4 regions of the Rhizobium sp. AC44/96 genome follow, and region 2 is predicted to be linked to each of the others. Evidence: predicted binding sites of a transcription regulator. Region 2 holds the regulator's gene; each other region holds the start of a gene.

Region 1 (7,777 bases), on a different contig from region 2:
CGACCGAGATCGTGCGCCAACAGGATGCATTTCTGATGCACGGCGTCGATCACCTGCGCCCGCTCAACCTGAAGACCGTGGCCGACGCCATCAAGATGCATGAATCCACCGTCAGCCGCGTCACCTCGAACAAGTACATGCTGACGCCGCGCGGGCTGTTCGAGCTCAAGTACTTCTTCACCGTCTCCATCGGCGCCGTGGAGGGTGGCGACAGCCATTCCGCGGAGGCGGTGCGTCACAAGATCCGGACTCTCATCATGCAGGAGAGCCCCGAGGCCGTGCTGTCGGATGACGATATCGTGGATATCCTCAAGAAGTCGGGCATCGAGCTTGCTCGTCGCACGGTTGCGAAGTATCGTGAGGCCATGAACATTGCTTCGTCCGTGCAGCGCCGGCGGGAGAAGCGGGCCTTGGCGAAAGTCGCCGGCTTTTGAGTTCGGTCACATGTGACCTGTGCGTGTATTCCCGCGTGAAATAGACTGCCTGTTGACTTTTTGGTAACTTCTGGCTAGAAGCCGCCGAAATCGGCGCTGTGGATAGCGTCGGAGGTTATCCCCATCATCCTCAGGGCGCACGCAGCCGAGAACTTCGGTCGATCTTGCTTGGGATCGCGCGAAGTGCTTGGATGCGGATGAGCCTTGGCGTAAACTGGTACTCGCAAACCACATAAGAAGGGAAACTCCATGAGTGTGCGTGTATCCGGTAAACATATGGAAATTGGTGACTCGTTCCGTCAGCGGATCGAGGACCAAATTGGTGTGGCCGTCACGAAATACTTCGACGGAGGGTATTCTAGTCAGGTCATCGTGCAGAAGGCCAACGCCCGCTTTTCCGCCGATTGCAAGGTTCATCTCGACAGCGGCGTGGTTTTGCACGCAGCCGGAGAAGCGATGGATCCGCAGTTGGCCTTCGATGCCGCTTCCGCACGTATTGAGAAGCGACTTCGCCGCTACAAGCGCAAGCTGAAGGATCATCACGCCGGGAATCATCTGAATGGTTTTGCCGAAGTCGCCTACACCGTCATGGACGGTATGCCGGATCACGACGATGAAATTCCCGACGATTTCGCGCCGGCCATCGTCGCAGAAAGTACCAAGCAGTTGAAGACCATGTCTGTTGCGACCGCCGTGATGGCGCTCGATATGACGGACGAACCGTTGCTGGTGTTCCGCAGCCCCGGCAAAGAACAATTGAACATCGTTTACCGTCGGCAAGACGGCAACATTGGCTGGATAGACGCAGCCAACATCAAAAGCTGAGATGAAAGCGAGGAGCGGCGGAACCCGCCGCTCCTCCGAGTCTTGGCGCAGAAGGAAGAAGAAATGGCATTGGCAGATTTGCTGCAGCAAAATGCGATCATTCCCGCCCTCAGGGTAAGTTCCAAGAAACAGCTCCTCCAGGAATTGGCGTCCAAGGCGTCCAAGGTCACCGGGCTGTCCGAGCGGGAAATTTTCGACGTCGTTCTGCAACGTGAGCGCCTTGGTTCCACCGGCGTAGGCAACGGCATCGCCATTCCCCACGGCAAGCTCGCAAGCATCCATTCCATTGTCGGCATCTTTGCGCGCCTCGACCAGCCGGTCGATTTCGAAGCGTTGGACGATCAGCCGGTCGATCTCGTGTTTCTGCTCCTGGCGCCTGAAGGGGCCGGTGCGGACCACCTCAAGGCTCTGTCGCGCATCGCGCGCGTGCTGCGTGATCACGATCTCGTCGCCAAGCTGCGCGCGACGGATTCGGCTTCGGCGATCTATGCATTCCTGAACGAAGAGCAGACCTCGAACGCGGCCTGATTTCGATAGAACTAATTAAAAAGAGGCGCCTGATTGCTCAGGCGCCTCTTTTTTCGTTTAGAGCCGTGCCTTGGCTCAGAACTCTTCCCAGCTGTCCTGGGCAAGGGCTGCCGAGCCACGCGACTGTGCGACGGCGCGGCGCGGCGCCGGTGCCGGCGCGACCGGGCGATATGCCGGCGCAGCCGGTGCGCGCATCTGCTGCGCGGTCGAACGCAGGGCTGCGGCATTGCTGGAGCCGCCGACGCGGAAGCGCGTGACGAGCTGCTGCAGCGTCTGGGCTTCGTCGTTCAGCGCCACGCTGGCGGCTGTCGTCTCTTCGACCATTGCCGCATTCTGCTGGGTCACCTGGTCCATCTGGTTCATGGCCTGGTTGACTTCCTTCAGGCCGATCGCCTGTTCGCTGGCCGATGCCGAAATCTCGCGGATCAGGTTGTTGATACCCATCACCTGTTCGGAGATCTTGTGCAGCGTATCGCCTGCGCGGCCGACGAGATCGACGCCTTCCTTGACCTGGACGGCCGAGGTGTTGATGAGCGTCTTGATCTCCTTGGCGGCGTTTGCGGAGCGCTGGGCCAGTTCGCGGACTTCCTGAGCGACGACGGCAAAGCCCTTGCCGGCTTCACCGGCGCGCGCGGCTTCGACGCCGGCGTTGAGCGCCAGCAGGTTCGTCTGGAAGGCGATCTCGTCGATCACGCCGATGATGCGCGACACTTCCGTCGACGACTGCTCGATACCATGCATCGAGGCGATCGCCTTGCGGACGACTTCGCCGGACTTTTCAGCGTCGGCGCAGGCGTGGTTGACGTTGTCGGCTGCCGTGCGGGCGTTCTCGGCGCTGGAGTTGACCTGTGCCGTGAGCTCGTTGAGCGCGGCGGCGGTTTCCTCCAGGCTGGCGGCCTGCTGTTCGGTGCGCTTGGCGAGATCGGAAGCGCTGCCGCTGATTTCGCTCGTACCGGAACCGATGTTCACGACACTCAGGTTCATCGTCTTGATGGTTTCTTCCAGGCTCTCGAGCGCGGCATTGAAGTCCTGCTTCAGCTTGCCGTACTCGCCCGGGAAGTCGTCGGTGATGCGGTGGCCGAGGTTGCCCTGGGACAGCTCCGACAGGCCCGCACCGACGATCGAGACGATATGGCGCTGCAACGTGACCGACTGCTGGCGTTCGGACTCCGAACGGCCGCGTTCGGCTTCGGCGGCATCACGCTGGCTGTTGGCCTCGGCTTCGAGGCGCTGGGTATCGGCCAGTGCGAAGCGGAAGCCTTCCAGCGCCTTGGCGACGGAACCGATTTCGTCGGCACGATCCTGGCCGGCGACGGCCTGTTCGTAGCTACCGTCGCTAAGCGCCTTCACGCTGGCGACAAGGCCGCTGAGCGGACGCTGTACGAACGAGCGAACCGCTGCATAGAGAGCGATCATGACGGCGATCAGGACGAGGATACCGGCGATGACCATCATCAGCGTCTGGTCCTGGACCGGTGCGTTGATGGCGCTGTGCGGAACGTCGACGAGGATCACCCAGCTGGTGTTTACGTCAGGCAGGGCGAACGGATAGACCACGCGGTCGAAGGGCTCGAAGCCGTCGAACGTCAGGTCCTTGACGACAGCAGGCTGCAGCGAGGTCAGCGCGCTCTTGACCGCATCGAGACCGACGCCGTCGTATGGCTTCATGGACAGCTCAGCCTTCGGCGCGACGATCCAATCGGCGCTCTGCGAAAGCAGCGTCACGCGACCGTTGCCGAAGGGGTGCAGGGACGAAAGCTTGTCCCGCAGCGACTTGAGCGAGATGTCGACGCCGCTGACGCCGATCAGCTTGCCACCCGACATGACCGGGTAGGCGATCGAGGTCATGGCCGTGTTTTCGCCGGTGGTGGTTTCGGCGTAAGGCGGCGACAGCGCGCCCTTCTTGCTTGCCGCAGCCAGCGCGTACCAGCCGGCCTTGTAGTCGGAATCGAAGGTAGAGAAGGTGAAGCCACCATCCTTCTTCTTCGTCCAGTAGGGGTTGAAGGTTCCATCCTTGGACGAGCCGAAATCGACCTTGCCTGCCATCGTGGGCGACTGGCCGTCGAAGGCGTTCGGCTCTTCGGCAAACCAGCTGCCGAATGCGAACTGGTTATGCTCGACGTTTGCCTTGAGCATATCGACGACCGATTTGCGGTCGAGATACTTGCCTTCTTGGCCACGGCTGATTGTGCCGGCCATCGAGCGGGCTGCGCCTGCGAGTTCGCCGACGGAGGAGGCAACTTCATTCGCGATCGACTTCGCCTCGAGGTTGGCCTGATCCATCGTGAGCGTCTGAACGCGGCTGCGCGTCTCACCGATCAGGAAAAAGTTCGAAACGAGGAGGACGAATGCGATGGAAATGCCGGTAATGAGGATAAGTTTGGCCGCAAGCGATTTCATGCGAAAGATAAACATGGGTTCCTCGGGGGAAGGATGTGTCGGATAATGCATTCATCGACACAGACACGAAGGCGTGGCCCCTTCATGGGGCAGCCATTACGAATGCCCGATCCTCGGAGGAAGGTCTGGCGATCAATCGGAAGATCGCCAGAAATCTCTTAAATTTGAATGAAATGCCGTCAAATTTCAGTGGCGACTGGCAGGCGGCATTCAAAATGTCGCAGGCTAGAAGCCGTTAGAGCGCTTTTGCGACATCGCCGCTAAGCGGGATCGACGGCTGAGCTCCCTGCTTCAGGCAGGCAAGCGAACCGGCAACCGCTGCCCGGCGAAGCGCAGCCTCGAATTCCAGTCCTTCGTCCAGGCTCGCGGCAAAGTAGCCGCAGAAGGTATCGCCGGCGCCGACGGTGTCGACCGGCTCGATTTTCAGGCCTTTGGCGCGTGACAGGTGGCCGTCGCGGATGGCGATGACGCCGTCCGCCCCGAGCGTGACGATCAGCGTCTGGCCAGTTTCGCCATTCAGGCGCTTCAGGGCCGCCTCTCTTTCGTCCGCGCTCATGTTCTCCTGGCCGGCCAGTCGTTCGAACTCCGTCTCGTTGGCGATGACGATATCCGCGAGCCGGCCGAGGCGCGCCGCGTCGTCGATCAGCGGCGCGAGGTTGAGAACCGATCGGACGCCTTTCGCCCTGGCCGCAGCGAGCGCCCGCTCGACCGCCGCAACCGGAACCTCCAGCTGCAGCATCAGGATATCGCCGTCGCTCATCGCGCCGACAGCTCTGTCGGCGTCGTCAGCCGTCACGGTGCCGTTCGCGCCCGGCACGACCGCGATCATGTTCTCGCCGTCGCCGCCGACGAGGATCAGGGCCGTCCCCGTGGGTTCATCGACTGTCTTGACGGTTTCAAGCTCAGTGCCTGCATCCTTCAACAGCGCGAGCGCCGGGACCGCGAAGCTGTCCTTGCCGACCGCGCCGGCCATGCGGACACCGCATCCCGCGCGGCGAGCGGCGAGCGCCTGGTTGGCGCCCTTGCCGCCTGCGGCCGTCGAGAAGCCATTTCCCGCGACCGTCTCGCCGGGCTTCGGCAGCCGTTCGGTGGTGGCAATGAGGTCCATGTTGATGGAGCCGAAAACTGTGATCATGAAGGTGTCCCGTCCGATGCTTCTTTGGCGGCGACACTGCCCGAAGGGCTCACTCGTCGTCAACTACCCTGAGCTTGAGGAGCCCGGTGCGGCTTTCGACGGATTTCGTCGCCGTGTCGCTGTCGCGATCGGGTTTGCCGCCGTCGCCGCCCTCGAATTCCAGCGCCTCGATCTTGGCGCCGCGCTTGTTGAGCTTGTCGGCCGAGGTGACGATCATGTCGACATCCTTCTGCGCCATGGCGAAATGGCCCTGCAGCTTGCGCACCCGCTCATCGAGCCTGCCCAGATCGTCCATCAGATTGGCGACTTCACCCTGGATCACGTGCGCCTGCGCCCGCATGCGCTGATCCTTCAGCACCGCCTGTATGACCTGGATCGACAGCATCAACAGCGATGGCGAGACGATGACGATCCGCGCACGGTGTGCCTTCTGCACGATCGCTTCGAAGTTTTCGTGAATTTCGGCGAAGATCGATTCCGACGGGACAAACATGAATGCCGTGTCCTGCGTCTCGCCCTGGATCAGGTATTTCTCCGAGATATCGCGGATATGCGTTTCCATGTCGCGGCGGAACTGCTGCGCGGCAACTTTCGTCAGGTCGGGACCGCCGGCGTCGCGAATGGCATTCCATGCCTCCAGGGGGAATTTCGCATCGATGACCAGAGGCGGCGCGCCATTCGGCATGCGAATGGTGCAGTCCGGGCGTGATCCATTGGAAAGCGTGTGCTGGAAGGTATAGGCCCCCATCGGCAGGCCGTCCGCGACGATCGTTTCCATGCGCGACTGGCCGAAGGCGCCGCGCGTCTGCTTGTTCGACAAGATGGCCTGCAGACCGACCACGTCCTTGGCCAGCGTCTGGATGTTGTTTTGCGCGGCATCGATAACCGCCAGCCGCTCCTGCAGCCGCTGCAGGTTCTCGTGTGTCGACCTCGTCTGTTCGGTGATCGTCGTGCTGACCCGCTGCGACATTCCGTCCAGGCGCTGGTTGATCGCCTGATTGAGTTCCGCCTGGCGAGAGCCGAACACCTCCGCCATCGTCGACATGCGGCCGTGCATCTCGGCCTGGATCTTTAGAAGCTCGGCCATGCGGGCATCGGCCTCCATGGCGCGCTGGCTCGCTTCGTCAGCCTGCTCCCGCCGCAACTGGCTGCTGCGCATGAGGAAAACGAGCATCAGCACGATCACGGCGGCAATTGCGCCGCCAGCCAGCGCCAGCATGACAGGATTGATCTCTGAGAGGATGGCTGAAAACGAGTCGGGGGTAGCGTTCATGGCGTCAGCATAGCAAACTCGCCAGACTTGGCTAGATCAAAACGTGAACATTGAGCTGGTCCGATGATGGAAATCGTGAACCGAAGCAATCCACTAGTCGAAAATTCGGATGCTTATTTAACGTTTGCGAAACTATATTCGGCAAAAGCTCTGCTCAAATTTCTCTTTCAGCACCAATCATAAAGCAGAGATATCATGAGCAGCCAGCCAGCCGACAACGCCCTCAAGCAACGCCTCGATTTCATCGAGCTGGATGATGGGGCCCGGGCGTCGCTGCGCGAAATGCGCCCGACGATCTCCGATCTGCTCAGCGGTGCCCTCGACAAGTTCTACGGCAAGCTGGCAAAGACGCCGGCCGTCGCCAGCTTCTTCGCTGACAAGGCGCATATGAACCACGCCAAGAAGCGCCAGGAAGATCACTGGGCCAATCTGGCCGGTGGCAATTTCGATGAAGCCTATGTCAAGGGCGTCATGGCCGTCGGCCGCACGCATGCGCGCATCGGCCTCGAGCCGCGCTGGTATATCGGCGGTTATGCCCTGCTGATGAGTGATCTCATCAAGGGTTTGATGGAAAAGCAGTGGCCGTCGATGTTCGCGCGCCAGCAGGGCAAGATCCTTGCGGAAAAGCTCTCCGCCGTGGTCAAGGCCGCCATGCTCGACATGGATTACTCCATCTCCGTCTACCTCGAAACGCTGGAAGAAAAGCGCCTGAAGCTCGAGGAAGAGCGTGCGAAGGCGGAAGCGGACCAGGCACTGGCGCTGACGCATCTTCGTCGCGGCCTCGAGGCTCTGTCGAACGGTGATCTGGAGGCAACGCTGCCGGATCTGCCGGGCAACTTCAAGGACATGGCCGACGACTATAACCGCGCCGTTGCCGCATTGCGCACGTCGTTTGCCTCGGTTCGGGCAACGTCCGGTGAAATCCTGCAGGGAACCGACGCAATCGCCAAGGGATCGGACGATCTCGCCCTGCGTACGGCGCAGCAGGCGGCTGGCGTCGAGCAAAGCTCGGCTGCCCTGCAGCAGCTCTCCGTCAGCGTCGGCCAGACGGCCGCCAATGCCGAGAAGGCATCCGGCGCCGTGCGCGAGACGCAGCAGAAGGCCAAGAACTCCGGCGAACTCGTGACCAGCGCCGTCTCCGCGATGGCCGGTATCGAAAAGTCCTCGACCGAGATCGCCAAG
Region 2 (7,777 bases):
AATATGACGATCTCGTCGGCACGAGAAAAATTGAGCTGAAGACGCGCTTTTTCGTCCAGCATATCCTTGTCCATCGAGCCATCACTCAGCAGCGCAACCTGCCTCTCGAGATGCTCGCGCTTGTCTTTCAGGGTTGCCAGCTCCCTCTCCCGGGCGATGCGCGTGCGCTCAAACACCTCCGTTGCGCGCAGGCCGTAATCGCCATGGATGCAATGATAGCCGAAATAGGAGAGAAACGCGACAGTCATCGCCGGAATGACGAAACGGCCGATCTTTTTCTTCTTATGGTGCTTGGTCCACATACACGCATCTCGAAACGCATTACCCTTGCGAACGAGACTACCGGCCAGAGATTAACCGTCCGTTGACTATGAACGCGGCGCAACAAAAAACCCGCGCCGGTTAGGGCGCGGGCTCCAAATCCTTGAAATCAGACGACTTAGCCGCGAAGGATCGAACGGCCGGCGTACTGTGCCTGCGGGCCAAGGCCTTCTTCGATGCGGATCAGCTGGTTGTACTTGGCAAGACGATCCGAACGCGACAGCGAGCCGGTCTTGATCTGACCGCAGTTCGTGGCAACGGCGAGATCGGCGATCGTCGAATCTTCGGTTTCGCCCGAACGGTGCGACATGACGGCGGTGTAGGCAGCCTTGTGCGCGGTGTTGACGGCGTCGAGCGTTTCGGTCAGCGAACCGATCTGGTTGACCTTGACGAGGATCGAGTTGGCGACGCCCATCTTGATGCCGTCGCGCAGGCGAGCCGAGTTGGTGACGAAGAGATCGTCGCCGACCAGCTGAACCTTCTTGCCGGCCAGATCCGTCAGAGCCTTCCAGCCATCCCAATCGTCTTCAGCCATGCCGTCTTCGATCGAGATGATCGGATACTGGGCAGCGAGCTGCGCCAGGTATTCAGCCATGGCGCCCGGTTCCAGCGTGCGGCCTTCACCTTCGAGAACGTACTTGCCATCCTTGAAGAATTCGGTCGAGGCGCAGTCGAGGCCGAGGTGGATGTCTTCACCAGGCTTGTAGCCGGCTTTCTCGATCGACTTCATGATGAAGTCGAGGGCTTCAGGAGCGCTCTTCAGGCCCGGCGCGAAACCGCCTTCGTCACCGACGTTGGTGTTGTGGCCCTGAGCCGCGAGTTCCTTACGCAGGGTGTGGAAGACTTCCGAGCCCATGCGAACGGCTTCGCGGATCGAATCGGCGCCAACCGGCAGGATCATGAATTCCTGGAAGTCGATCGGGTTGTCGGCATGTGCGCCACCGTTGATGATGTTCATCATCGGAACCGGCAGCAGGTGCGCGGAAGCGCCACCAACGTAGCGATAGAGCGGCAGACCGGCAGCTTCGGCAGCAGCCTTGGCAACGGCGAGCGAAACGCCGAGGATGGCGTTGGCGCCGAGGCGCGACTTGTTCGGCGTGCCATCCAGTTCGATCATGATGTTGTCGATCTGGATCTGGTTTTCGGCGTCGATGCCGCCGATGGCGTCGAAGATTTCCGTGTTGGCGGCTTCGACCGCCTTTTCAACACCCTTGCCGAGGTAACGCTTGCCCCCATCGCGGAGTTCGACGGCTTCGTGCGCGCCGGTCGACGCGCCCGACGGAACAGCCGCGCGGCCCATGCTGCCATCTTCAAGATACACGTCGACTTCGACCGTGGGGTTGCCACGGCTGTCGAGAATCTCGCGGGCGATAATGTCGGTAATTGCGGTCATCGGCTTTTCCTGCTTGAGGGTGGATAAATCGTTTGAAATCCGTCTTAATCGAAGATGCGCAAATTACAATGGCGCTTTGCGCATGCTTCGCAGCGATGTTCGTGCGTGGCCTATTACACGAACATGTCAGTCTTTTGAACGTCAGCCTTTCGCGATCGCGTCGAAGGCCAGAAGCTTTTCGAGAAGCCTCGGCATATCCTTGAGATAGACCATGTTCGGACCGTCCGACGGCGCGTTGTCGGGATCTTCGTGCGTCTCGACGAACACACCGGCGACACCGACCGCAACCGCCGCGCGCGCCAGCGTCTCGACAAACTCGCGCTGGCCGCCACTCGAACCGCCCTGCCCGCCGGGTTGCTGGACCGAATGCGTGGCATCAAAAACCACAGGGGCGCCCATCGCCGCCATGATCGGCAGCGAGCGCATATCGGAGACCAGCGTGTTGTAACCGAAAGAGGCACCGCGTTCGCACAGCAGGATGTTCGGATTGCCGCTCGAATTCAACTTGTTGAGGACGTTCTTCATGTCCCAGGGTGCGAGGAACTGCCCCTTCTTCACATTGATCGTGCGACCCGTCTTGGCGGCAGCGACCAGAAGATCGGTCTGGCGGCTGAGGAAAGCCGGAATCTGCAAGATATCGACGACGGTGGCGACTTCGGTGCACTGTTCTTCGGTGTGAATGTCGGTCAGAACAGGGAAGCCATATTCCTTCTTGAGATCGGCAAAGACCTCAAGTGCCGTTTCCAGGCCGATGCCGCGCTGGGCGGAGAGCGACGTCCGGTTCGCCTTGTCGAAAGACGACTTGTAGACGAGACCGATGCCGAGCTTGTCGCAGAGTTCCTTCAGCACGCCGGCAATCATGAACGCATGATCACGGCTCTCCATCTGGCAGGGGCCGGCGATCAGCGAGAGCTTGCCGGCGTTCGAAAACACCACCTGGCTGGTACCCTGGCCGACGGTTACTTCGGAATTTGTCTGGCTCATCGTTTCTCCTCGAAGGCGAAGAGCGCGCCCTGCCCGGACGCAGCCTTCACCAGAATTCGATTGTTCTTACGCGTGTAGGTGATCCCGTTAGCAGCCAAATGCGCTTCTGTCACGGCGAGATCAGCAACCTTGTAGACAATGCCGACGCCACGCAGACCGCGATCCGCGCTGGGCGCGACGAGATCGAAATAGGCATTCAACCCATCCGCCGACAAAATGCTGATGCGGACGTTCGGGGTGGCAAGGCTGATACCAAACGCCTCCTCCCGCACCGACGCCACGCCGGAGGCAAACCGCAGGAATGTGGCAAACGCCTTGGGATCCGGTGCCGCCAGCACGATCTCGGCGATACCGGTTACGCCATTGACATGTGTCTCAAGCGCCTTGCGGTCCATGGGCAGAGGATTGATCCGCTGGCAGGTGAACAGAAAGAAATCAGGGGCGCGAAGATCGGCAGCAAAGGCAAGCCGAAAGGCTGCGGTCGTCTCGGAACCATCCGGCATCTTCATCGGTCGAGCAAATTGCAGCATTTCGCCGCCGCTTATCCTGTCAGCGTTGAAGCGGGCGTGATCGCGATCGGCATCGGCCGTGCCGAAGACGACCGCTGATAGACCGTCATCGCCGCAGCGGAAGCGAAAAGCACGATCGCGGGCAGTGAAGACATTGCCCTTCTTGACCGAGGCGTCATAGGCATCGGCGCTCGCGATACCGAGCGGCTCGAGGTATGTTTTGTCGGCGAAGAAGATGCAGGCGTTTTCGGTTCCGAACGGATGACGCGCATCCGCCGCGACGGTGAACCCAAGCTTGCCGAGACGCTCCCTGGCAAGGTCGATATTGGCGACGGGCAGCACCACGTGGTCCAGCGGATGAGCTTCACTCATGGCAGATCCTCTCCCGAAATCGCGAATGATGTGCGCTGCTAAGCGAGACAATGCAAGAGGCTACCGCCGCATAGATCGAATGAAGTGTAAAAACCGGACAATTCAGAGCCAAGTTTTACGAAAATTTAGCCACTTGCGGAACACATATGGAACATATAGTGTCTGTTCTGGCTTTGTTTCACAACCCTGGGGTCCGACTTCAATGCTCACGCGCAAGCAACAGGAACTTCTCCTCTTCATTCACGAGCGAATGAAGGAGTCGGGCGTGCCCCCGTCTTTTGATGAAATGAAGGATGCGCTCGACCTTGCGTCCAAGTCCGGCATTCACCGGCTGATCACCGCGCTAGAGGAACGCGGCTTCATTCGCCGGCTGCCAAACAGGGCACGCGCGCTCGAGGTGATCAAGCTTCCGGAGGCCTATAATCCGAGCCTTCAGCAACGACGTGGCTTCTCGCCGAGCGTCATCGAAGGGAGCCTTGGCAAGCCTCAGCTGGTCACGCCTCCGGCACCGGCCAAGCCGGCACCGAGTGCCGACAACGGCAACTCCGTTTCCGTGCCGGTCATGGGCCGGATCGCGGCGGGTGTGCCCATTTCGGCAATCCAGAATAACACGCATGACATCGTTGTCCCCGCCGACATGCTCGGCTCAGGCGAACACTATGCGCTGGAGGTCAAGGGCGACTCGATGATCGAAGCCGGTATTTTCGACGGCGATACGGTGATCATCCGCAATGGCAATACGGCCAATCCGGGCGATATCGTCGTGGCGCTGGTCGACGACGAAGAAGCGACGCTGAAACGGTTCCGCCGCAAGGGCGCATCCATTGCGCTCGAAGCGGCCAACCCCGCCTACGAGACACGCATCTTCGGACCCGATCGCGTAAAGGTTCAGGGCAAGCTGGTAGGGCTTATTCGCCGATATCACTGACGGCGACGTCAAACGTACCGCTGCGCCAATCGTAGGCGCGATGTATGCGCCATGGGCGTGATAGGCCATCGTACGTCGTTGTCAGGACTGGTGTGCCCTGCTGATCCATACAGATTTCGACCGCGCCGCTTCGACGCAAAGTTTGGCCGGTAATAAGCATTGCGCCGGACCGACATTCGCGCAGACGAATGCGGGCCGGGGTAATGACGATATCGGCGGCGTCGCAAGCCGGCCCGAGATAGGCCAAATCCTCGATGACGTTGACGATATAGCCGTTATCGAGAGTGGCAATACACCAGGCGCCTTTAACGCAGACGAAACTGTTTGCCGTGCCATTCGCCGCAGCGTTGCGCATTGTTCGAAGCACCGCTCGTCGTTCGTCAAACGACAGAGCATATGATCGATCGTTGCGCTCCTTCGTCTTCTTGGGAAGTGTGGCCTTGATGAACGCCGGAGGCTGATGCTCTTCGGCGGCGAGGGCTCGCTGCCACTGGCCGAAGATGAAATCGGGCGGTCGCTCCCGGTTGGAAGCCATGCGGGTTCCGCGCAGAATTGCCACCAGGGATCCGTCTTCCGCAACAACGACGTCAGGTGCGGGCAACGAAGGCAGCAGCGCCACCGTGAATGTCGCGATACCGACGATGGCGGCGCCCAGATAGCGCAAACGCGTTCGCAGCAAAGTAAGGACCAGAAATCCGAGAACCGCTACCGGGAAATACCAGGACGGCAGGCGCCCGATATCGACATTGCCACCCCAGGACGACACGAGCTTGGCGATCCCGATGACGACATCGAGCCCGAGGCCGGCGATCTTCCACGGCAGCACATCGAGACCGAAGGGCGTCAGCAACATCGCAAGCATGCCCATGGGCATGACAACGAAGGATATGACTGGCATCGCCATGAGATTTGCCGGCAAGCCGTACGAGCTCAGCCGATGGAAATGCTCAATCGAAAACAACGCCGTCGAGAAGCCGCCGATCATGGAAGTGAGCACGATGCCGCCGAAGAAGCGTGCGACGGCGACCACCGGCATGACCCATGGAAGCTTGAGAAAGGCGTTGTCGGTCGGCCTTCGCCCGGTCCAGATGGAATAGCCGGCGACCAGCGCCAGTGTCGCCGCAAAGGACATCTGGAAACTGGGACCCAGGACCTCCGACGGCGACAGCATCACGATCACCAGCGCCGACAAGGCGACGTTGCGAAGGCTAATCGACGGTCGATCGAACAGCACTGCAACCAGCATGATCATCATCATGATATATGCCCGCTCAGCCGACACGGCAAAGCCCGAAATCATGTAGTAGGCGGTCAACGCCAAAAGAGCGCCGGCGGCGGCGATCTTCTTCGTCGGGTAGGCTTGGGCCACCGATGGCAGGAGACTGAGCGCCATTCGAAAACCGACAAAGAAGATACCGGCGGAGAGAGCCATGTTGAGCCCCGAAATCGCAACAATGTGGGCGAGGCCGGATTGTCTTAGAGCTGCCGTCGTCTCGCGGGAGATCGCACGTCTCTCGTCGGTGACAAGCGATGCTGCAAAGGCACCGGTGTCACCGGGAAGAATGGATCGAATGCGGTCTCCAATCGTGCTTCTGAGGCCGTATAGATATTCGATCCCCTCCGCCAGAAATTGCCGCTTATCGCCGGTCTCGGGTGCCACGGTCGCTGTTGGCGCGCCATAGAAGAAACCGTTCGCGCCGACGCCGTCGAAATAGGCTCCGAACGAAAAGTCATCCAGGCCCGGCAGGGCTGGGCCGGACGGCGGGGTCAGGCGAGCACGTCCGGTCACCCACTGCCCGATTTCAAACGGCGTGGAGGCGCCGCGCGCCACGAGCGAAACACGTTCTGGAGGTCGGCCAAGTGTCGGTTCGCGGGTACCAGTAACAGCAACGATATAGCGCCACCGACCTTCTCCGTCCCCTTCCCTGCGCTCGACGCGGCCGGTGACCGTGGTCGTCACTGGCGTATCGAGCATTACTGTCCCTGCCTGCCATGTCTCGACCTGGCTCGACAGCATGCCGCACACGACAAGCAGGACCGCAAGCGCCGCCTTGCGCGCGATCGGCCGCGCAGGCCCTAATGCCAAGGCAATCACCGCGAAGACTGCCAGCCAGGCACAAAGCCGCAAGAGTGGAGGATCGGCGTCGAACTGAAACCAGGCAATCGCGCCGCTGCCGAAAAGAACCGGCGACATCAGGAAGTACCAGCCATGTTCGGCTTCCTGCGACATCGCAACGCGAACATGCGGCCAGTATCCGGAGGCTCGACCTGCAACCCGCGACCGCCAGGGTCTCAGGGATTGGGTAAGCTGGAGCTGCGTCGATTTGGCACGAAGGTCGACAGCCCCCTTGATCGGCAGGCGCGCAGATGTATCTGCGCTCTGAGCAGTCGGCATTGCCTCGATCGTTTTCAACTCCGACATGCAATTGCGCCTCGAAATAAGCCGCCATTGCAACCAGAATGCAAGCTCTTGAGCGCGAGCGCAACAATAATCGATTTAAAAGAAGAGGCTGATCAATGATCGGAAAAGACAAGGATTATCATTGGCTTCTGCTATGCGTGACGGGCATCGCTGTAGTGCTTAAAAGTTGATACTGCGATGCACAAAATGGCATCAAGAGAACTTGGCATTAACCCCGCGATCATATAGCTATCGCAGACGACGCTTAACCCTATGGCGCTTTTATGGCGCCACCCGCCAGTTTGGAGGATCAGAATGACGGATCAAAGCGCAACACTGAAAATCGGTGACAAGTCGGTCAACCTTGCCGTTAAAAGCGGCACGATCGGCCCTGACGTCATCGATATCGGCGCCCTCTACAAAAACACCGCTTCCTTCACGTACGATCCTGGTTTTACCTCGACCGCATCCTGTGAATCGAAAATCACCTACATCGATGGCGACGAGGGCGTATTGCTCCATCGCGGCTATCCGATCGAGCAATTGGCCGAGCACGGTGACTTCCTCGAAGTCTGCTACCTGCTGCTCTACGGCGAACTGCCGACCGCCGCGCAGAAGAAGGACTTCGACTATCGCGTCACGCATCACACGATGGTGCACGAGCAGATGTCGCGCTTCTTCACCGGCTTCCGCCGTGACGCGCATCCGATGGCTGTCATGTGCGGCTGTGTCGGCGCCCTGTCGGCCTTCTACCACGACTCGACCGACATCACCGATCCGCACCAGCGCATGGTTGCCTCGCTGCGCATGATCGCCAAGATGCCGACCATCGCGGCCATGGCCTACAAGTACCACATCGGCCAGCCCTT
Region 3 (7,777 bases), 200 kb from region 2:
GTATTGCGTTCTGGTTGGTTCAATGTTCTCGCGTCTCGTTTTCGGCCTCGGCTTGCTGTCGGCAACCGCGCTCGTGCACCCGGCTTTCGCCGGAGATGCGCGCACGTTGCAAATCTTCGTTTCGAAGAGCAATCAGACGCTTGCCGTCTATGACGGTGCGGAGGTTATTGCGACGTCGAAAGTTTCGACGGGCAAGCCGGGTCATACGACGCCCAGCGGCATCTTCTCCGTCATCGAGAAGAAGAAGTACCACGAATCCAATCTCTATTCGGCAGCCCCGATGCCTTTCATGCAAAGGCTGACATGGTCCGGCATAGCGCTGCACGAGTCGAATTCCGTGCCGCGCTATCCCGCCTCACACGGCTGCGTGCGTTTGCCGAGCGCATTCGCAAAGGAGCTCTACAAGATGACCGCGATGGGCGTGCCCGTCGTGATCACCGACGGTGAAGTCACGCCGAGGCCGATCGATCACCCGGCGCTCTTCCATCCGCAGGCGCCAGAGCCAGCTCCTCTCCTGTCGGACGTCGAGCTCAGACCTGCGATCGGACAAGTGCCGGTACAGGTCGCCATGAACGAAGCAGCGATGCCACGGCTGCAAATCCAGCCGATCGTCGCACCCGTCAACGACGAACCGATCCGTATCCTCATTACTCGTAGAAGCGAGCGTGAGACGATCATAGAATTGCAAACCCTACTGGCCGATCTTGGATTTGCCGTCGGCAATCCCGATGGGCTTCTGGGGCCGGCAACGGTTCAGGCGATCACCGACTTCAAGTCGCAGCATCCTTTAGCCCCGGGCAACGAAAAGTCACTCATCAGTGACACGTTGATCGACGCCGTCTATGCGGCTGCGGGCAAATCCGGGCCACCAAATGGCGTCCTTCTCGTTCGGCAGGGTTTCCGCCCGGTATTTACGGCTCCGGTGATCATCTCCGATCCTGGGCTCGCGCTCGGAACACACTTCCTGACGGCCAGCGCGGTCGACTTCGAGAACGGCACCGCGAACTGGATGGGCGTAACGCTCGCAAACAATCTCTCGCGCCAAGCGATGAAGCGGCTCGGTATCACCGGCCTCGAAAGCTCGATCATCTCGGGAACGCCGATCACCAACGCATTGAGCCGCGTCGATATTCCCGACGACACGCGGAGGAAGATCGACGCGATGCTGACAGCCGGATCGACCATCACCATATCAGACACCGGCATCGGGACAGAGACCGGCATCGGCACGGACTTCATCACCGTGACCCACTGAAGGGTCAGACGAGTTCCACGTCCACCACACCCGGCGCTGCGCGCAGTGCAGCGGCAATCTCCGGCGTAATCCGATATTTCTGCGAGAGTTCAACCTCTACTTCCCGCCGTCCGTCCTCCTTGATCACGATGAAGGAGACAAGACCATCGCCCCTGGCATTGAGATGAGCGGCAACCGCGCGCAGTGGTCCGGAATCGCGGACATAGACGCGGAGCGCCTTCTGCATCTGCAGTGACTTTTCCTCTAGCGACTGGATCGTCTGGATGCGTAGTCCAATGCCTTCAGGTCTTTCCTCGCCCGTCGCCGTGATGACGAAGGACTTTCCTGACTCGAGCATGTCGCGGTACTGGTTCAGCATTTCCGAGAAGAGGACGGCTTCAAACTGACCAGAGGAATCAGAGAAGACGACGATCCCCATCTTGTTGCCGGTGCGGGTCTTTCGCTCCTGCTTCGAAATCACCGTTCCGGCCAGTCGGGCATTGGTTGCGCCCTGCTTCACCGCGGCAGAGAAATCCGCAAAGGTCTGCACGCGCATCTTCTGTAGAACGCTGTTGTAGCTGTCGAGCGGGTGAGCCGTCAGGTAGAAGCCGAGGACCTGGAACTCCTTGAGAAGCCGTTCGGAGGCGAGCCAGGGCGAAAATGGCGGCAACGCGATTTTCTCCGGCCCCGCGCCTGATGACGCACCGAAAAAGCCCATCTGACCACTGGCTTTCTCTTGCTGGGCATTTTGGGCATAGCCGAGAATGCGGTCGAGGCCGGCCGACAGCTGGGCGCGATCGAGATTGAAGCAATCGAAGGCGCCGGCGAAGATCAGGCTTTCCAGCACGCGGCGGTTTACCTGCTTCGGATCGATGCGCAGGCAGAAATCCTCGAGGCTGGCGAAGGATGTGTCACCACGGACCTCGACGATGTGATCGACGGCCGATTCGCCAACGCCCTTGAGCGCGGCCAATGCGTAATAGATGCGGCTCTCGCCCGTCTGGAAATGACGGAACGAGGTCTGCACCGACGGCGCGATCACCTCGATCCCGAGGCGCTTTGCATCCTGGCGGAAGTCGTTGACCTTTTCGGTGTTCGACATGTCGAGCGTCATCGACGCTGCGAGAAACTCGACCGGATAATGCGCCTTCATATAGGCCGTCTGGTAGGAGACGATCGCGTAAGCCGCGGCGTGCGACTTGTTGAAGCCGTAGTTCGCGAACTTTGCCAGCAGCTCGAAGATGTTGTCGGCCTGCGGCTTCGACACGCCGTTCTTGACGGCACCGTCAACGAAGCGCTCGCGCTGCTGGTCCATTTCCGCCTTGATCTTCTTACCCATGGCGCGGCGCAGAAGATCGGCTTCGCCGAGCGAGTAGCCGGACAGGACCTGGGCGATCTGCATGACCTGCTCCTGGTAGACGATAACGCCCTGGGTTTCCTTCAGCAGGTAGTCGATCGTCGGATGGATCGACTCGATCTCTTCCTCGCCATGCTTGCGAGCATTGTAGGTCGGAATGTTTTCCATCGGACCTGGGCGGTAGAGCGCCACAAGCGCGATGATGTCCTCGATGCAGTCGGGCCGCATCCCGATCAGCGCCTTGCGCATGCCGGCACTTTCCACCTGGAACACGCCGACGGTTTCACCGCGTGAGAGCATCTCGTAGGTCAGCTTGTCGTCGAGCGGGATGGAGGCAAGATCGACCTCGATGCCGCGCTTCTTGCAGAAATCGACGGCAACCTTCAGCGTCGTCAGCGTCTTCAGGCCGAGGAAGTCGAACTTCACGAGACCGGCCTGCTCGACCCACTTCATGTTGAACTGGGTAACCGGCATGTCGGAGCGCGGATCGCGGTACATCGGCACCAGCTTCGACAGCGGGCGGTCGCCGATGACGATACCGGCGGCGTGGGTCGAAGCGTGGCGGTAAAGCCCCTCGATCTTCTGCGCGATATCGAGCAAGCGAGCAACGACCGGCTCCTTGTCGGCCTCCTCCTGAAGCTTCGGTTCCTCCTCGATCGCCTTTGAGAGTGGCGTCGGATTGGCGGGATTGTTCGGCACCAGCTTGCAGATCTTGTCGACCTGACCGTAGGACATTTCCAGCACGCGACCCACGTCGCGCAAGGCGGCGCGCGCCTGCAGCGAACCGAAGGTGATGATCTGGGCTACCTGCTCACGCCCGTATTTCTTCTGCACGTAGCGGATCACCTCTTCGCGGCGATCCTGGCAGAAGTCGATATCGAAGTCGGGCATCGATACGCGTTCCGGGTTTAGGAAGCGTTCGAAGAGCAGCGAAAAGCGCAGCGGATCCACGTCGGTGATGGTCAGCGCATAAGCGACCAGCGAGCCCGCACCGGAACCGCGGCCAGGGCCGACCGGAATATCGTGCTGTTTTGCCCATTTGATGAAGTCGGCAACGATCAGGAAATAGCCCGGGAACTTCATGCGTTCGATAACGCTCAGTTCGAACTCCAGCCGCTCGCGATAGTCCTTCTCTTCATAGCCTGGCGACATACCAAGCGACGCAAGACGATCGTTGAGACCCTCGACGGCCTGGCGGCGCAATTCCAGCGCCTCTTCGCGCTCGGCCACCTCGGGATCGTCGGTCGCACCGGTAAACCGCGGCAGTATCGGCTTGCGGGTCTTCAGGACGAAAGAACAACGGCGGGCGATCTCCACCGTGTTTTCCAGCGCCTCCGGCAGATCGGCAAAGAGCTTCTGCATTTCCGCGCGGCTCTTGAGATAATGGTCGGGCGTCAACCTGAAACGGCTGTCGTCGGAGACAATGGCGTTGTGGGCCACGGCCATCAGCGCATCGTGCGCGTCATAGTCGTCACGCGCCGGAAAGAATGCTTCGTTGGTGGCCACCAGCGGCAAATCGTGCTCGTAAGCCAGCTCGATCATCTTGCGCTCATGGCGCTTGTCATAGGTCCCGTGCCGCTGCAATTCGACGTAGAGGCGATCGCCGAACAGCCGCTTCAGGGACAGCAATCTGGCCTCGGCCCGTCCTGCATGGCCATCCTTAAGCGCCGTGTCGATGGGGCCGGTCGATGCCCCGGTCAGGGCAATCAGCCCGTCCGTGCCGCTCTCATCGAGCCACGACGAGCGAATGTGCACGGCCTGGCCGTCCTCACCGCCGAGATAGGCGCGGCTGACGAGATCGACCAGGCGTTCATAGCCGCCGTCGGTTGCGGCAAGAAGCACCACGGACGGCAGCTTGACCAACGCCTGCTGGCCACCACGCCGCTCCGTTTCCAAGCCGTCTTCCATGTCGATCGACAGCTGGCAGCCGATGATCGGCTGAAGTCCCTCGTCCATCGCCTTCTGCGAAAACTCGAGGGCGACGAACAGGTTGTTGGTGTCGGTAATGGCGATTGCAGGCTGGCTGTCGCCCGACGCCTTGTAGAGGATCTTCTTCAGCGGAAGAGCGCCCTCGAGAAGCGAATAGGCCGAATGAACACGCAGGTGAACGAACCCCGGCGTACCGCCGATAAATCCGTCCGAGCCGTCCTTTTCCGTACCCGCCATGACATGCCTTTCCGCGCATCCAAATGAATCGGGCGCATTGTCGGCATTGGGAGTGGCGATGTCCAGTTAAGTCCTGCGTATCGACCGCATGGCAGCCATGCGGTCCCCTGAATTCTACATTGCCATGCAGATCAGCGAGAAGCTGGCAACGAACATTGCGATGGAGGTGAATGCTGCGATATCGCGGATCATATCAGTCATTTGGCTCTCCTGTGCTCTTATGTTTTTATTTTGTTTTCTGTTTGTTCTATTGTCAACAGGAATCTTTTCCGCTTTTCTGGCTACGTGGCCACGGGAGAAAAGCATGTTTAAGATTGTACTAATCGCAGGATTGACCCTGTCGGCGGCGTTAACCGCGCAAGCCGAGCAGATTGATCCGGCACGCATCGTCGATGCAGCCAGCGGTGATTGGGATGCCGACGGGAAAAACGATCTTGCGCTGTTGGTTGCTCCAGCGGACAGCGCCAGCGATGACCAGATCGGCATCTACATCTATCTTCGTGACAGCGAGCATGAGCTCCTCAGACTTTCGCTGAGCGCGCCAAACAAGATCTGGGGCAGCACCAATGCGGACGGGATCTTCGGCCAGGAACCGTCGCTAAAGGCCGTCGGCAAATCCTCGATCGCGATACATTCACAAAACAGCGCCGTTGGGCGGGATCGCTGGGATCAGACGCTGACGGTCGCCTACCGCAACGAGCAGTTCGTCGTTGCCGGCTATACCTACAATCACTACGACACGCTCGATCCCGACGCCGCCGGCAGCTGTGACTACAATGCCTTGACCGGCAAGCTGCAGAAGGACGGCAAGGATGCCAGAGCCGAACCGCGTGTCATCCCACTCGCGGAATGGACCGACGAAACGGGGCAAAAGATCTGCGGACAATAGAGACTGTTCTCTTTTTGTTCTTTACAATTCCTTGCGTTCCTGAGAGGTTGCGCGGCGGAGGGAACGGCGCATGGATATTGCCGCATTGAATGATTTCATCGTCGAGGCGAAGGCCAACACCTATGTCGGTGGCGGTGGGCCAGTGCCGGCCTGTCGACCGGGATCGCATGACATCGGTTGTCAGCGCGGCCCGTGGCGTTATCTCGACAGCTATTTCGGCGGAGCCGATTTTGCCGGGCAGGAAGTGGTCTGGCTGGACAGCAAGCCGGTCTGGGCGATGAACTACTTCGGCCGCATCGTCGAGCATTCGCTGATCGACGGCGAGCGCGCGGGCGTCGTGATCAAGGCCGCGCTGTCCAAGATGTACGCCGAGTATCGGCGCTTTCTAGGCGGCATGGAATTCGAGCATGCCTTCGGTCTGTATGCCGACGAGAGCGTCGGCGATTGCAGTCATTTCAGCGGGCGCGAAGTGATCGTGGTGAACGAGCGCCGGGCCTACGAACTGGACTACCGCGGCGGTCTCATCCACCCCTGATCAGAAATCCACCACCTTGCCATCGGCAATCGTCACGCGACGATCCATCCGGCCCGCGAGTTCGTGATTGTGGGTCGCGATCAGCGCCGCTAGGCCGGACTGACGGACGAGTGCTTCCAGTGCATCGAAGACATAGCTCGCCGTCTCCGGGTCGAGATTGCCGGTCGGCTCGTCGGCGAGAAGCAGGCTCGGCGCATTGGCGACGGCGCGCGCAATGGCTACGCGCTGCTGCTCGCCTCCGGACAGCTCGCCTGGGCGATGTGCGCCGCGATGGCCGATCCGCATGTAATCAAGCAGCTGCGCGGCACGTTGCTTTGCTTCGACGCGGGGAAGACCCGCGATCATCTGCGGCATCATGATGTTTTCGATTGCGGAAAATTCCGGCAGCAGGTGGTGGAACTGGTAGACGAAACCGATCTCGCTGCGACGGATTGCCGTGCGCTTGTCGTCCGACAGCCCATTGCAGGGATGACCGTTGATGCTGACTTCGCCGCTATCGGGATGTTCGAGCAGGCCAGCGACGTGCAGCAGCGTCGATTTACCCGTGCCCGAGGGAGCGACGAGTGCGACGATCTCACCGCTGTTCAGGGTGAAATCCGCGCCTTTGAGGATCGAGAGCAGCGTCTCACCCTGGCCGTAGTGACGCTCGACGCCGGAAAGCTTGAGAACGGTATTCCGCTTCATGAAATGAGCATTCCTTATTCGTAGCGCAGGGCCTGCACGGGATCGAGCCTCGAGGCCCGCCACGCAGGGAAGATCGTTGCGATGAAGGAGAGGGTCAGCGCCATCACGACCACCGAGATCGTTTCACCGAGGTTCATCTCGGCGGGCAGCTGGCTGAGGAAGTAGAGCTGCGGATCGAAGAGCACGGTGCCGGAGACCCAGGAGAAGAACTCGCGGATCTTTTCGATGTTGACGCAGACGAGGACCCCGAGCCCGACGCCAGCGACCGTCCCGACGATCCCGATCGCCGCACCCGTCATGAAGAAGATCCGCATGATGGCACCCGAGGTCGCCCCCATGGTCCGCAGGATGGCGATGTCGCTACCCTTGTCCTTCACCAGCATGATGAGGCCGGAAATGATGTTCAGAGCGGCGACCAGGACGATCAGCGTCAGGATCATGAACATGACGTTGCGTTCGACCTGGAGTGCCGAGAAGAATGTCTGGTTGCGTTGGCGCCAATCGGTGATGGCGATCTGGCGGCCGGCCGCGGCCTCGACCTTCGGCCGCAGGTTGTCGATGTCGTCCGGGTTGTCGGCGAAGAGTTCGATCGACTGCACCAACCCGTCGGCATTGAAATAAAGCTGCGATTCCTCGAGCGGCATGTAGATGATTGACGCATCGTATTCCGACATGCCGATCTCGAAGATACCCGAGACTTTGTAGGATTTGACGCGCGGGTTGACACCCATCGGCGTAATGTCACCTTCCGGTGATATCAGGGTGATGTTGTCGCCCGCCTGGAGGCCAAGCTGGTCGGCCATGCGCGAACCGATGAGAACGCCCTGCCCGGCCGCGAAGCCGACAAGGTCGCCGGACTTGATATTTTCGGAAACGGTTTTGACCTTGGTCAGGTCTTCGGGACGAATACCG
Region 4 (7,777 bases), on a different contig from region 2:
CACGAACCAGCGCTGGAACGCGAGATAGAGGGCGAGAATAGGGATCATCATCAGGACCGAGGCTGCCATGGCGCGATCCCAATAGATGCTGTCCTGACCAAAGAAGGTGGCAATCGCGACAGAGATCGGCCGGGCATAATCGGTCTGCGTCACCAGGGTCGGCCAGAGATACTGGTTCCAGCTTTCGATACCCATGAGGATCGATACGGTTGCCAGAGCCGGCAGACTGAGTGGCAGGTAGATCGAGCGGTAGATCCTGAAGATCGACGCTCCGTCGATCTCGGCCGCCTCATAGAGCTCTTTCGGAAGCTGGGCGAAGAACTGGTAGAAGAGGAAGATGTAGAGCGGGCTGGCGACCCAAGGCAGAATCTGGACGGCGAAGGTGTCCGTCAACCCGGCGCGCGACATCATCACCACCAGCGGCATGATGATGCTTTCCTGGGGGATCACGTAGAGCGCGACGACGAGCGACAGAAGCACGGCCTTGCCGCGCAGCGAGCCCCAGGCGAGGATGAAGCCCGCCATCGAATTGACGACAAGGCCGGACGCGACGGTAACAGCCAGGATCACCAGCGAATTGAAGAGATAACGGCCGTAGGCAAGCTCGCCGGAGAAATGGGCGATCTCGTTGAAGTTGGAGAGCGTCGGGTTCGAAACCCAGAAGGCGCGGAAGCTGCCCATGTCCGCCAGAATCTGGAAGCGGTCATCCTTCAGGCTCGCGATCAGGAGCATGAAGAGCGGCGAGATCACGACAAGCGCGATAATGAAGATTGCGACCGTCTGAACGAGGCGAAGCGAGATCTTTCCGGAGCGTTCGGCGGGCACGACACGGGGGAGAGCGATATCAGACATCGAAGCGTCTCAGCAGTTGGCGCTGAAGCAGCGCGATTACGAGGACGATGACGAAGAGGATCACCGATACGGCGGAGGCGTAGCCAAGCTTCTGCTGCTCGAACCCAGTCCTCACCATGTAATGAACGACCGTTTCCGTGCTTCCGCTCGGTCCACCTTGGGTCAGGATGGAAACCTGGGTGTAAAGCTTGAAGGCCTGGATCGTCGTGATCACAAGCACGAAGACGTGGGTCGGACGAAGGCCCGGCATGGTGACGTGCCAGAAACGCTGGAAGACGTTGGCTCCGTCGATCCTTGAGGCATCGTAGAGTTCATCGGGAATTCCCTGGAGACCGGCGAGATAGACGATCATCTGGAAACCGTAAGCCTGCCAGGCCGACAGAAGGACGATGGAGAACATTGCCCATTTGGGATCACCGAGCCAATCGATCGGCTGGATGTGGCCGGCGGAGAGAAAGCCGACGATCTGGTTCAGCGGGCCGCTCGGATACTGGAAAAGCGTGCCCCAGATAACGCAGACGACGACCATCGAAGTGATGGCTGGCAGAAAGAACATGCCGCGAAGCAGGTTGCGACCGGGGATCTTCTGGTGGAGCAACAGTGCTGTGGCAAACGCCATGCCGCACTGGACGGGCAGCACCCAGATGGTGAAACGCGTCACATTCCACAACGAGGTCCAGAACAGCGGGTCGTTGAAGATGCGCATGAAGTTCTGCAGGCCGATGAAGCGCACCGGTGTCGGGCGCGGCACCAGCGGCTGGTTCGTCATCGACGTCCAGAACGACAACAGGAACGGCGCAATCAGGAAGCAGGCGAGCAGGACGACTGCCGGTGCAATCATCAGCATTTCCTGCATGAGCCGGCCCGGATCCCGGCGTCTGCCGACGCGCGGTCGGGCAGCGGCAGGTGATTGTTGCAGTGTCATCGTCTCCTCCTCGCAGTCTGTTCTGTCATGACGGGCGCTTCCGGGGCCGGACCGTCCGGCCCCGGGGCTCAACGCTTATTGCTGGGCATCGAACGGCGGATAGCCGTCATTGTCCTCGATATCCTCGTCTATCTTCTGGGCGGCTTCAGACAGAGCCTGCTTTACGTCGCCGCCGTTGAAGGCCTTGTCGACGGCCTGCATGAAGGCTGAGGTGATCGCCGGATAGGCTGGATGCGGCGGACGCGCGACCGCCGTCTTCGACGCCTGCTCGAAGGCCACTGCCATTGCACCGCCCGGAGCGTAAAGCGGCGAGGATTCCGCGAAGCTCTTCAGGCCGGGGAAGGCAGACTCGTGCTTGGCGTATTCGCGATAATCCTTGTCCTTCAGCATAAAGCTCAGGAACTTTCCGGCCACATCAGGATGCTCGGAGGTCTTGGTGATTCCCCAGATCCAGGTGCCGTTGGGGCTGACACCCTTGTTGCCGAGCTTCGGCAGCGGCATCACGACGATATCGTCCTTCATGGCCGCCGCGGCTTCCGCGTAGAACCAGTGCCCACCAAGTGCCAGTGCGGCCGGACGGCCCTCCGCATAGAACTGGTTGGTGCCCGATGATCCAGGAACAACCCAGCCGTTCTTCACCCATCCCTGCATCATCGTCAGCGCGCCGACGCAGGCATCGCTGTCGAGTGTTCCGGTCGCCTTCCAGGTCGTACGATCGATCAGGTCGCAACCGGCACTCTCAAGCAGCGGACCATAGGCATAGGTGATCCATTCGGTCTTGATGCCGTAGCCACGGAAGGTATCGATCGGCCACTTCACCCCGTCGAGCTTGGAGAGTTTCTCGAGATAACCTTCGAACTCCTCCTTGGTCCAGGCATCGTCGACCGACTTCGGAATGCGTGCGCCGATGGCTTCCAGGTATTTCTTGTTGCCGTAGAGCACGACCGACGAGTCGGTGAGGCCGACGGCGTAGAGTTCCTTGTCGATGGGGTAGGTTCCCTGCGACACGTTCGAAGACGTCATGTCGTCGATGACGTCCTTGTCGATAAGCGACTTGATCGGCTGCAGATAGCCGGACCAGGCATAGTTGGCGAGGAACGGCGCATCGATCTCCATGATGTCAGGCAGCTGCTTGGACATGACAGCGGCGCTGAACTTCTCATTGTAGGCGTCGTGGGGCGCATAGATGAACTCGATGTCGACGTCTGGATTGGCCGCTTCGAAGCGCTTTGCGACATCAGCATAGGCTTTGACCCAACCCGGATCGCCCTGATGCATCATGTGGATGACGGTCTTTGCGTCGGCAAAGCCGGCGGTCGCCACCAGCGAGGCCGAAGACAGAAGCAGAGCTTGAAGTAAACGTTTACCCATTTATATTCTCCTCCATTGATAGGCATGCGTCGATGTTTAAACGGAAGACCGTTCCACGAGCTGGAACGGCAGCTTTCGCAGCATGGGCCCGCCGGCTTCCTCGGCCAGCAGGATCTCGGCGGCAAGGCGGCCCATGGCCCGATGCGGCAGCGCCATGGTCGTCAAGGGCGGATCGAGACGCGAGGCGATCTCGATTTGGTTGTCGAAGCTTGCCACGGCAACGTCGCCGGGGATCGAGGCCCCGACCCGACGGAGCGCGGCATAGACCTCCATGGCAACGCGATCATTGCCACAAAGGATGGCGTCGGGTCGGTCGGCGGCCTGCATCAGCGCCGTGACATGCGACAGGACAAGGCTGGGCGCGCGGTCGCTGTAGATCGCGCGCCGGACAGCCGGCAACACGGCAACAGGCGCAAGGCCAGCCTCGGCCAAGGTGATCCGGAAGCCCTGCTCGCGCAAATCGCCCGCCAGCAGGCCTGGAAGATTGATGAAGGCAACGCGACGCCGGCCGGCGTCAAGCAGGTGACGGGTCATCTCCGCGGCGGCCGCCTCTTCGTCAGGCACCAGCGAGATCACGCGACCATCCACCTCGCGGCAGTTGATCATGACGCCGACGTTTTTGGCGAGTTCCGGCGGCAGCGCCACGGTCTTGTGGTACATGGCGGCAAACGCAGTCGCACGCGGGCGAAACCGGCGAACCTCTTCAAGAACGGAACCAACGTCGCGGTTTCCCCCAAGATTCATGACGAAGACCGCAAGCTCAGCGCTTCGGGCAGCACCATCGAGACCACGAATGATCTCCGTTGCGAAGGGAGAGGTGATGAGCTCGTCGGCGACCACGCCGATTAGCGGCAGCCACCCTTGACGCACGCCACGGGCTGCGAGATTGGTGACATAACCGAGTTCGTCTGCGATTTCCTTGATCTTCGCACGCGTCTCATCAGACATCCGCGCGGAGCCGCCATGGAGCGCGCCGGAGACGGTCTTGATTGAGACCCCCGCCCTTTCCGCGATATCCGACAGCGATGCCGCCACTTGGTTCCTCCCTTGGGTTATCGATTACCCAATTACTCCCACAGGCGCCCCGTTGTCAAGACGGATGATTTCGATCGGGTCCTTCTCCTAGGCAAGCGAAGCAGGCCTACTTCCACATCGACCGCATGCGGGCGCCAACGTCGATGCGTATTTGACGGGTGCTGCGCTCACTTGCGTTCGCCGAAACTTTCGGCCAGCTCGTCACCTCGAAGAACTGCAGCAGGGTGACGGGGATGAACCGCGTCCGCGAGGCATAGACATGGCGGTCTCCCTGCGTGTTCTGGCCATGCGTGAAGAACCGCTGTGGCGTCAAAAGTGTGAGGCTGTCACGAGCCCTCGTCATTCCGACATAGAGGAGGCGGCGCTCCTCCTCCAGCTCGGCCGTCGTTCCCGCTCCCAGATCCGACGGAATACAGCCGTCCACGACGTTGAGCATGAAGACGGAACGCCACTCCTGCCCCTTGGCAGAATGGATCGTGGAGAGGATCAGATAATCCTCGTCAAGCAATGGCACACCGGCCTGATCGCTTGTGGCATCGGGTGGGTCCAGCGTCAGCTCGGTCAGAAACCGCTCGCGGTTCGGATAGCCGCCGGCGATCTGCTCCAGTTGCAGAAGATCGGCCTTGCGCGTGTCGGCATCTTCATGGATGCGGTCGAGATGCGGCTCGTACCAGCCGCGCACCGTCCCGATCTCGCTTGGCCAGACAGCCGAGGATTTCCGCAATCCGGACAGGAGATTGGTGAAATCCGCCCAGGCATCACCGGTTTTCGGTGGCGGCGGGATCTCGGCAAGCGACAGCAATGGCTCGGGCTCGGCCGCGATCGTGTCGAGGATCTTTCCGGCTGTTTGCGGACCGATGCCAGGAAGCATCTGAAGAAGCCGAAAACCCGCCACGCGATCGCGTGGATTCTGCGCAAAGCGCAGCACCGCGAGCAAGTCCTTCACGTGGGCACTGTCGAGAAACTTCAGGCCGCCGAACTTCACGAAGGGAATATTGCGACGCGTGAGTTCGATTTCCAGCGCGCTGCTGTGATTGGACGACCGGAAAAGCACCGCTTGCTGCTTGAGTGACGTGCCAACTTCACGGTTCGCCAGGACCTGTTCGACGATGTAATTTGCCTGATCGACCTCATCCTTGACGGTCACGAGCAGCGGGCGTTGCTCGGATTCACGATCCGTCCAGAGGTTTTTGGTGAATCGCTCTCTGGCGAGATCGATGACACCGTTGGCGGCGGCCAGGATCGGCTGTGTCGAGCGGTAGTTGCGATCGAGCGTGATGACGTCGGCTGGCGCCGGCGAAAAGGCCTTCGGAAAATCCAGGATGTTGCGAACCGTCGCGGCGCGAAAGGAATAGATCGACTGGGCATCATCGCCAACCACGGTGAGCCCGTGGCCCCCAGGTTTCAACGACATCAGGATCGACGACTGCAAGCGATTGGTATCCTGGTACTCATCGACCAGCACATGATCGAAGCGATTGCCGATATCCTCGGCAAGCAAAGGATCGGAGACCATCTGCGCCCAGTAGAGCAGCAAGTCGTCGTAATCCAGGACATTCTGCGCCTGCTTTGCCTCGACATATCCGGCAAAAAGCTGCTTCAGCTGCTCCTCCCAGCCGAGCACCCAGGGATAAGCGGATTTCAGCACGTCGATGATGCTGCTCTCGGAATTGACGACGCGAGAGTAGATGGCAAGGCATGTGCCTTTCGTCGGAAAACGGCTGTCCGTCTTCGACAAGCCAAGTTCGTGGCGAACAAGGTTCATCAAATCGGCGCTGTCTTCCCGGTCATGAATGGTAAAGTCGACGTTGAGACCGATCTGCTCGGCATACGTTCGCAGCAGGCGCGCACCGATCCCGTGAAACGTGCCCGCCCATGCCAGCGCATCAGTCATGACCGCCGCATTGTCACCCAGCACCTGCCGACAGATGCGCTGGACCCGCCGCGCCATTTCCGCCGCGGCTCTACGGGAAAAGGTCATGAGGAGGATACGGCGCGGATCAGCACCATTGACGACAAGATGGGCGACCCGGTGAGCAAGTGTATTGGTCTTTCCGGACCCTGCCCCGGCAATGATCAAGAGCGGCCCAGCCGCCGCTCCATCATTCAAGCCCACCCCATGTTCAACCGCCTCGCGCTGGCGATCATTCAGTTTTTCCAGATATGTCGCGCCCATTACCCTCTGCCACTTTACGGTTCCAATCGCCGGCTTTCCGCTCGTTCTTGGCAACGAAATCAGCGGATAAGCCCCTAGAAGATCGACTCACCGTCGCGCTCAGAACAAAAATAGAACGTACCAGTTCGTGGGCGGGCTGAAAAGCCTGCCTCGCGACACCGACTGAATCCAACGCGGTGGGTGGAGCTGATGCGCCGGCGGGCATCAGCGGTCTCTGGCGATTTTGCGAGAACGCACACCGTCAGGCATAGTCATCGATTGCGCCGCAATAACCCCCTCTCTCCAGGCTCGGAAACGAGTTACTCAGGGCGCACAACTCTCTAGCTCTCCGTCGCGCCAACGCGACGGAGTCAGAGTCTGCAGCTGAGTTTGACGAAAATTACTTCCGCTTAGCCGTCGTAGTGGCCTGAGAAGACCTGCTCCGCGGACTTGACGACCACCGCGAGGTTCACGCCTTTCGTGATGACTGTTCCCCCCGCCCTCAGGTCGGCAACCGCCTTGAGCGTGCCCGCCTTGGGGGCATCCAGCGGCTGGACGGTGCCGGCTCCCAGATCGGCGACCCAAAGACCATCTTCACCTGCAATGCTGATGACTACGACTGCGGACATGCTCTTCCCCTTTTCAACGGTTAACGTTCAAAATCCTGCCTTCTTCAGGCCTTCACGGTAGAGATCCTTCTGCCACTGCTCCTTGCTCGGAACGGCGGCAAGCCATTTGTCGACATCAAAATTCGGGTTGGCCTCCCGAACCCTTCGCACGCAAACCCGCGCCATGTCCTGGCGGCCGAGCATGGCCCAGCTGGCGGCGGCCAGCCGGTCGGCCAGGCTCGGGTCGGCCATTCGGCCTATGTAGTCCAGTGCCGCCTGGAACTCGCTAAGCGCATAGTTCGCTCCCGCCGCGGTCCAGAGATAGGGGTCGGGGCTCAGCGGATTGAGTTCGATCGCCCGTTCGATCTTCTGCAAAGCCATGCTCGGGCGCGAGCAATGCACCAGCGTATCGGCATGATCGGCGATGACATCGGCATAGTGTGGCGCAAGGTTTTCAGCCACCTCCATCGCCTCCGCGCTCTCATCGAATGCGCCCTGCAGCAGCTTGGCGACGCCGAATTCCCGGAAACCATCGGCGAAGTCCGAGCGTTTCTCGATGGCCTTCTTTGCTAGGTTCTCCGCCTGGGTTAGCAGGTCGATGTCGCCTCGAGCCGTCAGCAGCCACTCCTTCGAATAGGTCCGGCCCATCGAACTGAGCGCCGGCGCAAAATCCGGACTTGCGCTGAGGGCTGCGCGCATCTCGCCGCGCGCGCGGCGAAGGTTGGGCAGCGTCAGCCTTGCTAGATGTTGCCGGCCAACGAGGTATCGATGGTAGGCGATCGGATGCAGCTGAAGATCGGCACGGACCTCCTCGTGGCGCGCGATTTCACT

What was found. Region 2 encodes LexA, which represses DNA repair genes until DNA is damaged. Its sites were predicted from a motif close to TGTTCNNNNTGTGTTCNG; they were not measured.
Region 1: a site for LexA is predicted at 6,628-6,645, ahead of A6U87_RS00575 (DNA recombination protein RmuC). Genes of this name have one in related genera too.
Region 3: a site for LexA is predicted at 4,990-5,007, ahead of dnaE (DNA polymerase III subunit alpha). Genes of this name have one in related genera too.
Region 4: a site for LexA is predicted at 6,460-6,477, ahead of A6U87_RS19450 (ATP-dependent helicase). Genes of this name have one in related genera too.

What each region holds. Positions count from the first base shown of each region.
Region 1 covers NZ_LXKO01000001.1:118,351-126,127, forward strand. Annotated here, with positions in the region: gene rpoN (RNA polymerase factor sigma-54) at 1-434, shown strand, start outside; gene raiA (ribosome-associated translation inhibitor RaiA) at 684-1,259, shown strand; gene ptsN (PTS IIA-like nitrogen regulatory protein PtsN) at 1,323-1,787, shown strand; gene A6U87_RS00565 (methyl-accepting chemotaxis protein) at 1,863-4,202, opposite strand; gene A6U87_RS00570 (ribokinase) at 4,423-5,322, opposite strand; gene A6U87_RS00575 (DNA recombination protein RmuC) at 5,372-6,595, opposite strand; gene A6U87_RS00580 (globin-coupled sensor protein) at 6,791-7,777, shown strand, end outside.
Region 2 covers NZ_LXKO01000039.1:242,707-250,483, reverse strand. Annotated here, with positions in the region: gene A6U87_RS26695 (septum formation initiator family protein) at 1-302, opposite strand, end outside; gene eno (phosphopyruvate hydratase) at 440-1,714, opposite strand; gene kdsA (3-deoxy-8-phosphooctulonate synthase) at 1,856-2,698, opposite strand; gene A6U87_RS26680 (VOC family protein) at 2,695-3,579, opposite strand; gene lexA (transcriptional repressor LexA) at 3,782-4,507, shown strand; gene A6U87_RS26670 (ComEC/Rec2 family competence protein) at 4,488-6,737, opposite strand; gene gltA (citrate synthase) at 7,224-7,777, shown strand, end outside.
Region 3 covers NZ_LXKO01000039.1:41,768-49,544, reverse strand. Annotated here, with positions in the region: gene A6U87_RS25635 (L,D-transpeptidase family protein) at 23-1,255, shown strand; gene dnaE (DNA polymerase III subunit alpha) at 1,260-4,757, opposite strand; gene A6U87_RS25625 (hypothetical protein) at 5,062-5,646, shown strand; gene A6U87_RS25620 (DUF5680 domain-containing protein) at 5,717-6,181, shown strand; gene A6U87_RS25615 (ABC transporter ATP-binding protein) at 6,182-6,865, opposite strand; gene A6U87_RS25610 (lipoprotein-releasing ABC transporter permease subunit) at 6,880-7,777, opposite strand, start outside.
Region 4 covers NZ_LXKO01000025.1:423,143-430,919, reverse strand. Annotated here, with positions in the region: gene A6U87_RS19470 (carbohydrate ABC transporter permease) at 1-852, opposite strand, end outside; gene A6U87_RS19465 (carbohydrate ABC transporter permease) at 845-1,777, opposite strand; gene A6U87_RS19460 (sugar ABC transporter substrate-binding protein) at 1,853-3,148, opposite strand; gene A6U87_RS19455 (LacI family DNA-binding transcriptional regulator) at 3,185-4,183, opposite strand; gene A6U87_RS19450 (ATP-dependent helicase) at 4,290-6,359, opposite strand; gene A6U87_RS19445 (hypothetical protein) at 6,749-6,967, opposite strand; gene A6U87_RS19440 (hypothetical protein) at 6,995-7,777, opposite strand, start outside.